Regions from separate parts of the Nonomuraea longicatena genome, predicted to be linked through region 2. Evidence: predicted binding sites of a transcription regulator. Region 2 holds the regulator's gene; the other holds the start of a gene.

Region 1 (5,611 bases), on a different contig from region 2:
ATCGAGTCGTACGCCTACTGCGTCCACGCGGTGTGCCGCTGGGCGAATCCGGGTACCCATGACGATGCCGAGTGCTGGGTCGCCCTCAACCTGATGATCGAACTGTACGCCTACGAGCCGCTTCTCGTCGGCTCGGAAGACGATCGCTGCTGGCCGCTTGAGCTGGGTGCCCTGTACAACGGTTACACGGACCTCGGGGCCTTCTGAGCCGTCAGTCCTTGGCGCGGGTGGGACGCAGCAGGGCCTCGGCCAGGGCCAGCATGGTCTCCTCCAGGGCGCTCAGGCGCTTGGTGAGGTCGGTGGAGGCGGGTGCGACCACTTCGGTCACCGTCCGCGAGAGCTCCTCCTGGTCGGGGCGGGTCTGGATGGTCTCGGCCAGCTCGGCCGCCGCGGCCGTCAGCCGCTCTTCGAGGGAGTCGAAGCGCTTGGTCTGCTCGGTGGACTGCGAGTCGAGCAGTTCGCCGACCCGCTCGCCGATGCCGAGCGTGACGGGTAGCTGGCCGACGCGCTGGTTGACCGCCTCGACCCGGTCGTCAACGGCCTCCAGGTGCTCGCTCGCCCGCTCGGCGCGGACCACGAGCCCGCCGAGGTGGGCGTCGACGGCGTCGAAGCGGCCGACGAACTGCTCCTCGGTCTCGCCGAGACGGTCGTCGATGGACTCAAGTGTGGTGTCGAGGGTGTTGAAGCGGCCCTCGTTGCGGGTGGCGGCCTCGGCGAGGTGCTGACCGGTGACGCTGAGGCGCTCGTCGAGCGTGGTGAAGCGGCTGTCGATGCGCCCGCCCAGCGCGTCGAAGCGGTCGTCGTGGCGGTCGAGGTGGCCGTCGACGCCGACCAGGCGCTTGTCGAGGCCCGCGAGCTGGCCGTCGAGGGCCACGAGGCGCTTGTCGAAGGCGGCGAGCTGGCCGTCGACCGTGCCCATGTGCTTGTCGACGCCGGTGAGCTGGCCGTCGACGGTGCCGAGACGTTTGTCGATGCCGCCCAGGCGGCTGTCGACGCCGTCGAGGCGGGTGTCGATGTCGGCCAGGCACTCGTCGGCGGTCTCGATGCGGCCGTCGAGGCTGTTGAGGCGTGAGTCGATGGAGATGAGGCGGCCGTCGACGCGGTCGACCCGGCTGTCGACGCCGTCGAGTCGTCCGGTGACCCGCTGTTCGGACTCCTCGACCTTGGCGCTGACCTGCTCGACGGCGTTCTTGATCTCGCCGGTGGCGAGGGCGAGCCCCTGGGCGAGATCGACGACGCCGCCCTCGACGTGCTCGGCGCGGGCGGTCAGCTCGGAGATCGACTTGTCGAGGCGGGTGAACCGGCTGCCCGCGGCTTCCATGCTGGCGTTGAGCTGCCCGAGTTTGCCGGCGAACTCGTTGAGGCGGGTGGAGATGCCGTCGGCGCCGTCGAGGACCGACTGCAGCCGGTTGAGCGACTCCTCGACGCTCTCGCCCACGGTGGTCAGGTCGGCCCAGATGCTCGGTAGTTCGAGGACCGGCGAGACCCGCTGGTTGACGTTCTCGACGCGGGCGTCGACGGTGCTGATCCGTTCGCCGACGGTGTCGATGTGGTCGCGCACGGCCTCGACGTGCTGGGCCAGCCCCTCGGCCCACTGCGGCGGCATGGTGGAGATGGCGTCGATGCGGGTGCTGACGGCTTCGAGAGTGCCGCTGAGGCTGCCGAGTTCGCGCTCCCGGACCTCGCGCAGCAGCCACTCCATGCCTTCGAGCCGCTGGCGTATCTCGTCGAGCACGGCTCCTTGGGTGCGTTGCTCGTAGACGTGGTCCTGGGACGCACGTGCCAGCAAGTCACGCATCCTGTCGGCGATGGCGCTCTGCCCGCCATTCTGCAGAAGGGTGGTGTGGTTGGAATGATCCACCGAAAGCTCCTTCGCTCGCCGACGTGATGCCGCGATGCGGTGGGATTGGTCCGGTTTGCAATGACTGAAGGAGAACGCGGTTATCCGTTCAATGGGAAGTAGTACCGCGCGCCCACCTTAGCCTTTGGATCAAGGTCCGTCTGGGCTGTCGTAAAAAGATCCTGTTTTGTCATTCATGCAGGTAGGGGCCCCAGGCAGATCAGGATGAAAGGTTGATCCATCACCCGGGTGAGAATGATTACGGCTGATTTATCGCCTGAAAGTCGGAGATCTCGCCGCAAGCGGTCGATGTCCACTGCGGAGCCGCGCTTTTTAATGGTGACATTTCCTATTTCGTGGGCTCGGAGGGCGGCTCTCAGGCGTTTCAGCGAGAACGGCATCGCCTCGTGGACCTCGTACCGGGACGCCCACGGGGTGTCCACCGGATCGTCGCCGGCGATGTAGGCGATCATCGGGTCGGGCAGTCGGCCGTTCACCAGCTCGGCGACCTCGCCCACCAGATGAGCCCGGATGGCGGCGCCGTCGGGCTCGTAGACGTACCGGCCGAGGGGGCCGGTCGGCGCACTCACCCCCGACGGCGTCAGCGACAGGCCGGAGGGGAGCAGCGTCGCGCGGCGGCCGACGCGCCCTGGCGTCCACAGGGCGGCCTCCTTCACCTCGCCGCGGAACGACACCCACTCGGCCTCCGCGGCCTCCGGGATGTAGTCGTACGGGATGCCTGGGGCCACCTTCAGGCAGGAGCGGCGGGCGCGGGCGACGAGGTCCGTCACGACCGGCCACGGGGGCGAGTAGGCGCGCGGGTCGAACGTGCGGCCCCGCGCGGTGCGGCGGGCCGGGTCGGCGAACAGCACGTCGTACTCCTCGGGGGCGACGGCGGCCGCGTCGCCGACCGTGACGGTGACCAGGTGGTCGAGGCCGAGGGCCGCGACGTTGGCGCGGGCGACCTCGGCGGTCAGGGGGTCGAGCTCGACGGCGTCCACCCGGTGGCCGGCCCCGGCGAGCGCGACGGCGTCGCCGCCGATGCCGCAGCAGACGTCCACCACCTGCTGGGAGGGGCCCGCGCGTTCAGTGACCCGTTCGATGACACTGCGGGCCCGGTGGGCGGCGACCTCGGGGCGGGTGGCCTGCTCCAGGCCGTTGGGGGTGAAGTACATGCGGGCGGCGTCGTCGGCGAACTTGGCCCTGGCCCTGTCGCGCAGCGCCGCCTGGGTGAGGGCGGCGGAGGTGAGCGTGCTGTCGTAGGACCTGCGCAACCGGGTGACCGCCTTGACCGGGTCGCCGCCGACCAGCTCGGCGGCCTCCGCGAGGGCCTTCTGTCCGCGCGGGGTGAGCAACTCGTGAAAGGCGTCCAGGTCCACGCCACCGACGTTAGTGCAGACGGGGAGGAGGACACCCCGCCGTGGGCGCGGCCGGCGAGGGAGGCCGGCGAGGGAGGAAAGGCGGGGAGGGGCGGCGAGGTCGGGGCGAAAGGGGTATTGGGGCGCATAGAGTGCTGAGAGGGGCGGAAGCCCTGGCGGGGAGATGTCTGTCAGCTCTGGGCGAACCGGGGGCCTGGGCTGCGGCTCAGCGGGCATTTTCCGTGCAGGTGGGAGACAATGCGCGACGCAAAGCCCGCTCGTGTTGACTGTCAAGCCCCTCTTGCATATGTTTCCTGTTGGCACTCTCCCCTTGAGAGTGCCAACGTGCGACGAGGCAGGTCTGACACCCGCGACGGCAGGCCCCGCTGGTCGCCTCTTCTAGATCATCCAAATCTGAAGGGGAGGTCCGATCGTGACGACCGCCACCAAGGTTCCCGTTAAGCCGCTCGGCGACCGCATTGTGGTTCAGCCGCTTGAGGCCGAGCAGACCACCGCTTCCGGCCTGGTCATCCCTGACACCGCCAAGGAGAAGCCGCAGGAGGGCAAGGTCCTCGCGGTGGGCCCGGGCAACTGGGACGAGGACGGCGACAAGCGGATTCCGCTCGACGTCTCCGAGGGCGACATCGTCCTCTACAGCAAGTACGGCGGCACCGAGGTCAAGTACGGCGGCGAGGAGTACCTCGTGCTCTCCGCCCGCGACGTTCTCGCGATCATCGAGAAGTAAGCCGGTTGTGTCGGGCCCCGGGCGCTTTAGCGGCGGCCGGGGCTTTCGACACCAGGAGAGGACGGTCTGACCAATGGCGAAGATCCTTGAGTTCGACGAGGGCGCCCGTCGCGCGCTTGAGCGCGGCGTCAACGCTCTCGCGGACGCCGTGAAGGTAACCCTCGGCCCGCGTGGCCGCAACGTCGTCATCGACAAGAAGTTCGGTGCTCCGACGATCACGAACGACGGTGTCACCATCGCTCGTGAGATCGAGCTGGAAGAGCGCTACGAGAACCTCGGCGCCCAGCTCGCCAAGGAAGTGGCGACCAAGACCAACGACATCGCGGGCGACGGCACCACCACCGCGACCGTCCTGGCCCAGGCGATGGTCCGCGAGGGCCTGCGCAACGTCGCCGCCGGCGCCTCGCCGCTGTCGCTCAAGCGCGGCATCGACCGGGCCGCCAAGGCCGTCAGCGAGAAGCTGCTCGCCAGCGCCCGCGAGGTCGCCGACAAGAACGAGATCGCCCACGTCGCCACCAACTCGGCGCAGGACGCCAAGATCGGTGAGCTGATCGCCGAGGCGTTCGACAAGGTGGGCAAGGACGGTGTCCTCACCGTCGAAGAGTCCAACGCCATGGGCATGGAGCTTGAGTTCACCGAGGGCATGCAGTTCGACAAGGGCTACCTGTCGGCGTACATGGTGACCGACCCCGAGCGCATGGAGACCGTCCTTGAGGACGCGTACGTGCTGCTCACCCAGGGCAAGATCGCCTCCATCGCGGACTTCCTGCCGCTGCTGGAGAAGATCGCCCAGACCAAGAAGCCGCTGCTCGTGGTCGCCGAGGACGTCGAGGGCGAGGCCCTGGCCGTCCTGGTCACCAACAAGATCCGCGGCACCTTCACCTCCGTCGCCGTCAAGGCGCCGGGCTTCGGTGACCGCCGCAAGGCGATGCTCCAGGACATGGCCATCCTCACCGGCGGCCAGGTCGTCGCCGAGGAGGTCGGCCTCAAGCTGGAGCACGTCGGCCTTGAGGTGCTGGGCAGCGCCCGCCGCATCGTCGTCACCAAGGACGCCACGACCATCGTCGACGGCGCCGGCGACGCGCAGGCGATCGAGGACCGGGTCAAGGAGATCAAGCTCGCGATCGAGCAGTCCGACTCCGACTGGGACCGCGAGAAGCTGCAGGAGCGGCTGGCCAAGCTCGCCGGCGGTGTGTGCGTGCTGCGCGTCGGCGCCGCCACTGAGGTCGAGCTCAAGGAGAAGAAGCACCGCCTTGAGGACGCGATCTCCGCGACGCGCGCCGCGATCGAGGAGGGCATCGTCTCCGGCGGCGGCGTCGCCCTGGTCCACGTCGTCAAGGAGCTCGACGACCTCGGCCTGACCGGCGACGAGGCCACCGGAGCCGGCGTCGTGCGCCGCGCGCTGGTCGAGCCGGCCCGCTGGATCGCCGAGAACGCCGGCCTTGAGGGCTACGTGGTCACGCACCGCATCGCCGACCTGCCCGTCGGCCACGGCCTCAACGCGGCCACCGGCGAGTACGGCGACATGATCTCGTACGGCGTCATCGACCCGGTCAAGGTCACCCGTTCGGCTGTGCAGAACGCCGCGTCCATCGCCGGCATGCTGCTCACCACGGAGGTCCTGGTGGTCGACAAGCCCGAGGAGGAGGCTCCTGCGGGCGGCGGCGG
Region 2 (5,611 bases):
TGGTGGTGTTGCGCAGGCGTGCGTCCATGCACCCATCGTCGCTCTCCGAGAGCGACGATAAACGGAGAGTAATGAGATTGTGATGCCGGGTAACGGGATCAGGTGATCATCCGGATGCTGACGGGATAACGGTAGGCGGCGCCCCTGTTGGCGGCGACGGCCGCCTGGATGTGGAAGACGAGCGAGAACACGAACACGATCGGCAACAGCAGCAGGCCGATCAGCACGATGCTCAGCAGCACCGCCACCAGGTAGGCGATGAACATGGTGAGCTGGAAGTTCAGCGCCTCCGCCGCCTGCCTGCGGATGTACGGCGACTCGTCCTTCTTGGTCAGGTAGATGACGAGGGGGCCGACCCACCCGCTGACCAGGCCGAGCAGGTGGGCCAGCATCGCGAGGGTGGTGTCGTCCGTGCCGGGGCGCGGGCCGTCGTGGAACGGCATGGGCCGGCCGTGAGCCGGGGGCGGGGGATAGGCGCCCGGCCCGTACGGGTACGTCTCGTACGGCCCGCTGGGCAACTGTCCGTAGGGGTACTGCGGCGGCACCCCTCCGGTCGCGTCATGGGGTGGCTGGGGATGGCTCACGGGACCTCCGTCACGAAGTCGATGAGTTCCTCGACCCGGCCGAGCAGTTCGGGTTCGAGATCGGCGTAGGTGGACACCGCGCCCAGGATGCGCCGCCACGCCTCGGCGGGCTCCACGCGCCAGCCCAGCGCGGCGATCACGCCTTCCTTCCACGGCACCCCGCGCGGGACCTCCGGCCAGGCCGGGATGCCGAGCACGGCGGGCTTGACCGCCTGCCACACGTCCACGTACGGATGGCCCGCGACGAGCACGTGGGGTGAGGCGATCCGCGCGGCGATCCGGCTCTCCTTGGACCCGGGCACCAGGTGGTCGACCAGGACGCCGAGCCGTCTGCCCGCTCCAGGCTCGAACTCGGCCACGATGGCGGGCAGGTCGTCGACGCCCTCCAGGTACTCGACGACGACGCCCTCGACCCGCAGGTCGTGGCCCCAGATGCGCTCGACGAGGGCGGCGTCGTGGACGCCCTCGACGTAGATGCGGCTCTCGCGGGCGACGCGGGCGCGCAGCCCTTCGACCGCGACGGAGCCGGAGGCGCTGCGGCGCGGACCGGAGGACGCGGCGGGGGCGGGCCGTACGAGGGTGACCGCTCTGCCGTCCAGCAGGAACGCGGCGGGCGCCAGGGGGAACAGGCGGCGCCTGCCGAAGCGGTCCTCCAGCGTCACGGCCTCCTTGTCGCAGGCGACCACGGCGCCGCAGAAGCCGCTGTCGGCGTCCTCGACCACGAGGTCCGCCTCGGCGGGCACCTGTGGGATCTTGCCCTTGCCGGGACGCCGCCAGTTACCCGCCAGTACATCGCCGTCGTACACACGGGGACCGTAGCAAATCACCCGCCCGCCGCGAGGCGCCTGCGGTGGGCGTTGCGGCGGACCACCACGACGACGTTGACGGCGGCGCCGACGACGATGCCGGTCATCGGCAGGATCACCATCGCGGCGAGCCCGCCGAAGAAGCCGCCCGCTCCGGCCGCGAGGCTGCGGCCCAGCCCGAACCTGGTCCGCACCTGCTCCTGGACGGTGCACACGATCGGATAGTCGCCCTTGGCGGGGACGTTGACCAGGGCGATCATGGCCCAGGTCACCCCGTCGGAGGTGAGCGTCTGGTCGCTGGTCGTGACCAGCCTGCCGTCCTTGCCGATCCGGCACTCCCAGGTGAGGCGGCCGGTGTTCTGGACGTACAGGGCGGGCTGCTCGCCGGGGTCGATCGTGAGCGTGACCGACTCGCCGGGCGCGAACGTCCTGGAGGGCGCCGAGTCGACGAGGCCGCCCACGGTGCCGGTGACGAACAGGGCGATCCCGGTGATCACGCAGACGGCCGCGACCGCCCAGCCGGCCGCGATCCACCACAGGGGCGGGCGCACCTGCGCGGGTGGCGGGCCCCCGTATTGGGCCCCGTATTGGGCCCCGTACTGCGGGCCGCCGTGCGGGGGATGGGGGTAGGGGTGCTGGGGGCCGCCGGGCGGCCCGTACGGCGGCGGCGGTGGCCCGCCGGGGTGGCCGAAGGGGGTCTGGGGGCCGCTCGGAGGCCCGTACGGCGGCTGGGGGGCGCCGGGTGGGTCATAGGGCCGGGGCCCGCCGGGAGGGACGTGGGGGCCGGGTGGCGGGCCGTAGGGCGGCTGCGGCGGTTGCTGCCAACCCTGGCCCTGCCGGAAATCGTCACTCATATCCGTCAAGTGTGGTGCAGTGGATCGTGAGCCGCCAGCACGAGAGTTATCGCACCTTGTGGGCGGGAGCCGTACACTTGGCACTCGGGACCACAGAGTGCTAGATCTGGCGTTTCTGTAAGGGAAGAGGCAGGAGGTGCGCACGTGCTCGACGACCGTAAGCTCGCGGTCCTGCGGGCCATTGTCGAGGACTACGTGTCCACCAACGAACCGGTGGGCTCGAAGGCGCTGGCCGAACGTCACAATCTCAAAGTCTCCCCGGCGACGGTGCGCAACGACATGGCCGCGCTGGAGGAGGAGGGCTACATCACCCAGCCGCACACCAGCGCGGGCCGGGTGCCGACCGACAAGGGTTATCGGCTCTTCGTCGACCGGCTCTCGCAGGTGAAGCCGCTGTCGGCGGCCGAGCGCAGGGCCATCGAGACCTTCCTCGCCGGCGCGGTCGACCTCGACGACGTGGTCACCCGCACGGTCCGCCTGCTGGCACAGCTGACCAGGCAGGTCGCGGTGGTGCAGTACCCCGCGCTGGCCCGCTCGACGGTCCGGCACGTCGAACTCGTCCACCTGAGCGACCGGCGCGTGATGCTGGTCGTCATCACCAACACCGGCCGCGTCGAGCAGCGTGTGGTCGAACTCCCCGAGATCGTGGACGACCAGCGCATCGCGCACCTGCGCGCGGTGCTCAACGCCACCCTCGACGGGTGCGGCCTCGCGGCCGTGCCCGACCTGGTGGCCGACCTTCCCGAACGGCTGGCCGCGGAAGACCGCCCCGCTGCGGCCACCATCCTGTCCGTGCTTCTTGAGACGCTCGTCGAGCGTCACGACGAGAAGATCGTGTTCGCGGGCGCGGCCAACCTGGCCGGCGCCGACTTCACCACCGGCCTGCGCGACGTTCTCGAGGCCCTGGAGGAGCAGGTGGTGCTCATGCGCCTGCTCGGCGAGACATCGGACATCCCGGCCGCGCTCACGGTGCGGATCGGGGCGGAAAACCCGTACCTTCACGGCACGTCGATCGTCGCCACCGGATACGGTTCTGGCGACAGGCAACTGGCTCGGCTGGGCGTCCTCGGCCCCACGAGGATGGACTACCCGGTGACGATGGGCGCCGTGCGCGCAGTGGCACGCTACGTCAGCCAGATTCTGGCTGCTTCCTAAGAGGTCGATAAGTGGCAAACAGCGACTATTACAGCATCCTCGGGGTGCGGCGAGACGCCGGTCAGGACGAGATCAAGAAGGCGTACCGCCGGTTGGCCCGCGAGCTGCACCCTGATGTGAACCCCGATCCCGAGACGCAGGAGCGTTTCAAGGAGATCACGCAGGCGTACGAGGTGCTGTCCGACCCGAGCAAGCGCCAGATGTACGACCTCGGCGGCGACCCCTTCGGAGGGGCCGGTGCCGGGGCGGGCGCGGGCGGGTTCGCGGCGGGCTTCCCCTTCAGCGACATCATGGACGCCTTCTTCGGGCAGGCCGGCGGCGGGCGCGGACCGCGCTCGCGGGCCAGGCGCGGGCGCAACGCGACGATCCGCGTCGAACTCGACCTCAACGAGACCGCCTTCGGCACCACGCGCGAGCTGATCGTGGACACCGCCGTGGTGTGCGAGGTCTGCCACGGCGCGGGCGCCGCGCCGGGCACCCATCCGGACACCTGCGACATGTGCGGCGGGCGTGGAGAGGTCTCGCAGGTCACGCGGTCCTTCCTGGGCCAGGTCATGACCTCGCGGCCGTGCCCGCAGTGCCAGGGCTTCGGCACCCTCATCCGCACGCCGTGCCAGGAGTGCTCCGGCGACGGCCGGGTGCGTACCCGGCGGACGATCAAGGTTCGCATCCCGGCGGGAGTCGAGGACGGCACCCACATCCAGCTCGCCGGGGAGGGCGAGGTCGGTCCCGGCGGCGGCCCGCCCGGCGACCTGTTCCTTGAGATCGTCGAGCGCCCGCACGAGATCTTCGAGCGGCGCGGCGACGACCTGCACTGCACGGTGCAGATCCCGATGACGGCCGCCGCGCTCGGCACGGTGCTGTCGGTGGAGACCCTCGACGGCACCGAGCAGGTGGACGTGCGGCCGGGCACGCAGTCCGGGCAGGTCATCTCGATGTTCGGGCGGGGGGTGCAGCGGCTCAACGAGTCGGGGCGCGGCGACCTGCTCATCCATGTGAACGTGGAGACGCCGCTGCGGCTGGAGCCGCAGCAGGAGGAACTGCTGCGGGAACTCGCCAAGCTGCGGGGAGAGGAGCGTCCGCCGGGAAAGTTCGCCCCGGGGCAGCAGGGCTTCTTCTCCCGCCTGCGTGACGCGTTCAACGGCCGTTGACCGATCATCCATTACGGCCCGGCCGACCTGCCGCCACCCGCCGCAGTACGGCGGGTGGCGGCGGGGCGGGCGGGCCGTATCGATGACGATGGTTCTACTGGGGGAAGCGTGAGCGTGCCGGTGTTTCTCGTGGACGCGGTGGCGGAGGCGCACGCGGTGCTGGAGGGGCCAGAGGGGCGGCACGCGGCGGCGGTCCGCCGGATCCGCCCCGGTGAGCGCGTCGACCTGACCGACGGCGCGGGCGCCGTCGGCGAGTGCGTCGTCCGCGAGACGCTGAAGGACGGGCTCGTCCTCGACGTCCTCAGGCGCTACACCGTGCCCGCCCCCGCGCCGCGCATCGTCGTCGTCCAGGCACTGCCCAAGGGAGACAGGGGCGAGCTGGCCGTCGAGATGATGACCGAGGTCGGCGTGGACGTGATCGTCCCCTGGGCGGCCTCGCGCAGCATCACCCAGTGGCGCGGCGACAAGGCGGCCAAGGCGCTCGGCAAGTGGCGCGCGACCGCCCGGGAGGCGGGCAAGCAGGCGCGGCGCTTCCACCGGGCCGAGGTGGCCGAGCTCGCCACCACCCGCGACGTCGTCCGGCTCGCGGAGCAGGCGGCGCTGGCGCTGGTGCTGCACGAGGCGGCCGCGCGGCCGCTGGCCCGGGTCGAGCTGCCGGGGAGCGGCGACATCATGATGATCGTCGGGCCGGAGGGCGGGGTCGCGGAGACGGAGCTCGCGGCGTTCACTGAGGCGGGGGCGGTGCCCGCGCTGCTGGGTCCCACGGTGCTGCGCACCTCCACGGCGGGGGTGGCGGCGGCGGCCGTGCTGCAGGCCAGGACCGGGCGCTGGTAGCTCAGCCCGGCATGGTGCTGGGGATGCCGGTGTCGTTGAGCAGAGTGGGGCCGGACTCCTCGGCCGGGCACTCCTCGGCGGGGCAGCTCGGCGTGACCGGCGGGGTCTCGCTGGGCGTGGGCGACGTGGAGGGGGTGCGGGTCGGGCACTCGCTCGCGCCGGCCTCGCTCTCGGTGCTGTTCTTGGCAGAGGACGCGCTGGGACAGGGCGTCGGCGTCGGCGTCGGG

Evidence for each region. Region 2 encodes HrcA, which represses chaperone genes, less so after heat shock. Its sites were predicted from a motif close to TTGGCACTCTCNNNNNGAGAGTGCCAA; they were not measured.
Region 1: the regulator HrcA is predicted to act here: its motif matches at 3,516-3,542, upstream of groES (co-chaperone GroES).

The regions. Positions count from the first base shown of each region.
Region 1 is NZ_BAAAHQ010000012.1:59,830-65,440, reverse strand. It holds gene ABD120_RS14400 (SUKH-4 family immunity protein) at 1-207, shown strand, start outside; gene ABD120_RS14395 (hypothetical protein) at 212-1,861, opposite strand; gene ABD120_RS14390 (class I SAM-dependent methyltransferase) at 2,035-3,219, opposite strand; gene groES (co-chaperone GroES) at 3,632-3,943, shown strand; gene groL (chaperonin GroEL) at 4,017-5,611, shown strand, end outside.
Region 2 is NZ_BAAAHQ010000015.1:171,911-177,521, forward strand. It holds gene ABD120_RS16300 (hypothetical protein) at 1-28, opposite strand, end outside; gene ABD120_RS16305 (DUF4870 domain-containing protein) at 99-584, opposite strand; gene ABD120_RS16310 (DUF3097 domain-containing protein) at 581-1,390, opposite strand; gene ABD120_RS16315 (hypothetical protein) at 1,408-2,244, opposite strand; gene hrcA (heat-inducible transcriptional repressor HrcA) at 2,389-3,399, shown strand; gene dnaJ (molecular chaperone DnaJ) at 3,411-4,550, shown strand; gene ABD120_RS16330 (16S rRNA (uracil(1498)-N(3))-methyltransferase) at 4,659-5,384, shown strand; gene ABD120_RS16335 (hypothetical protein) at 5,386-5,611, opposite strand, start outside.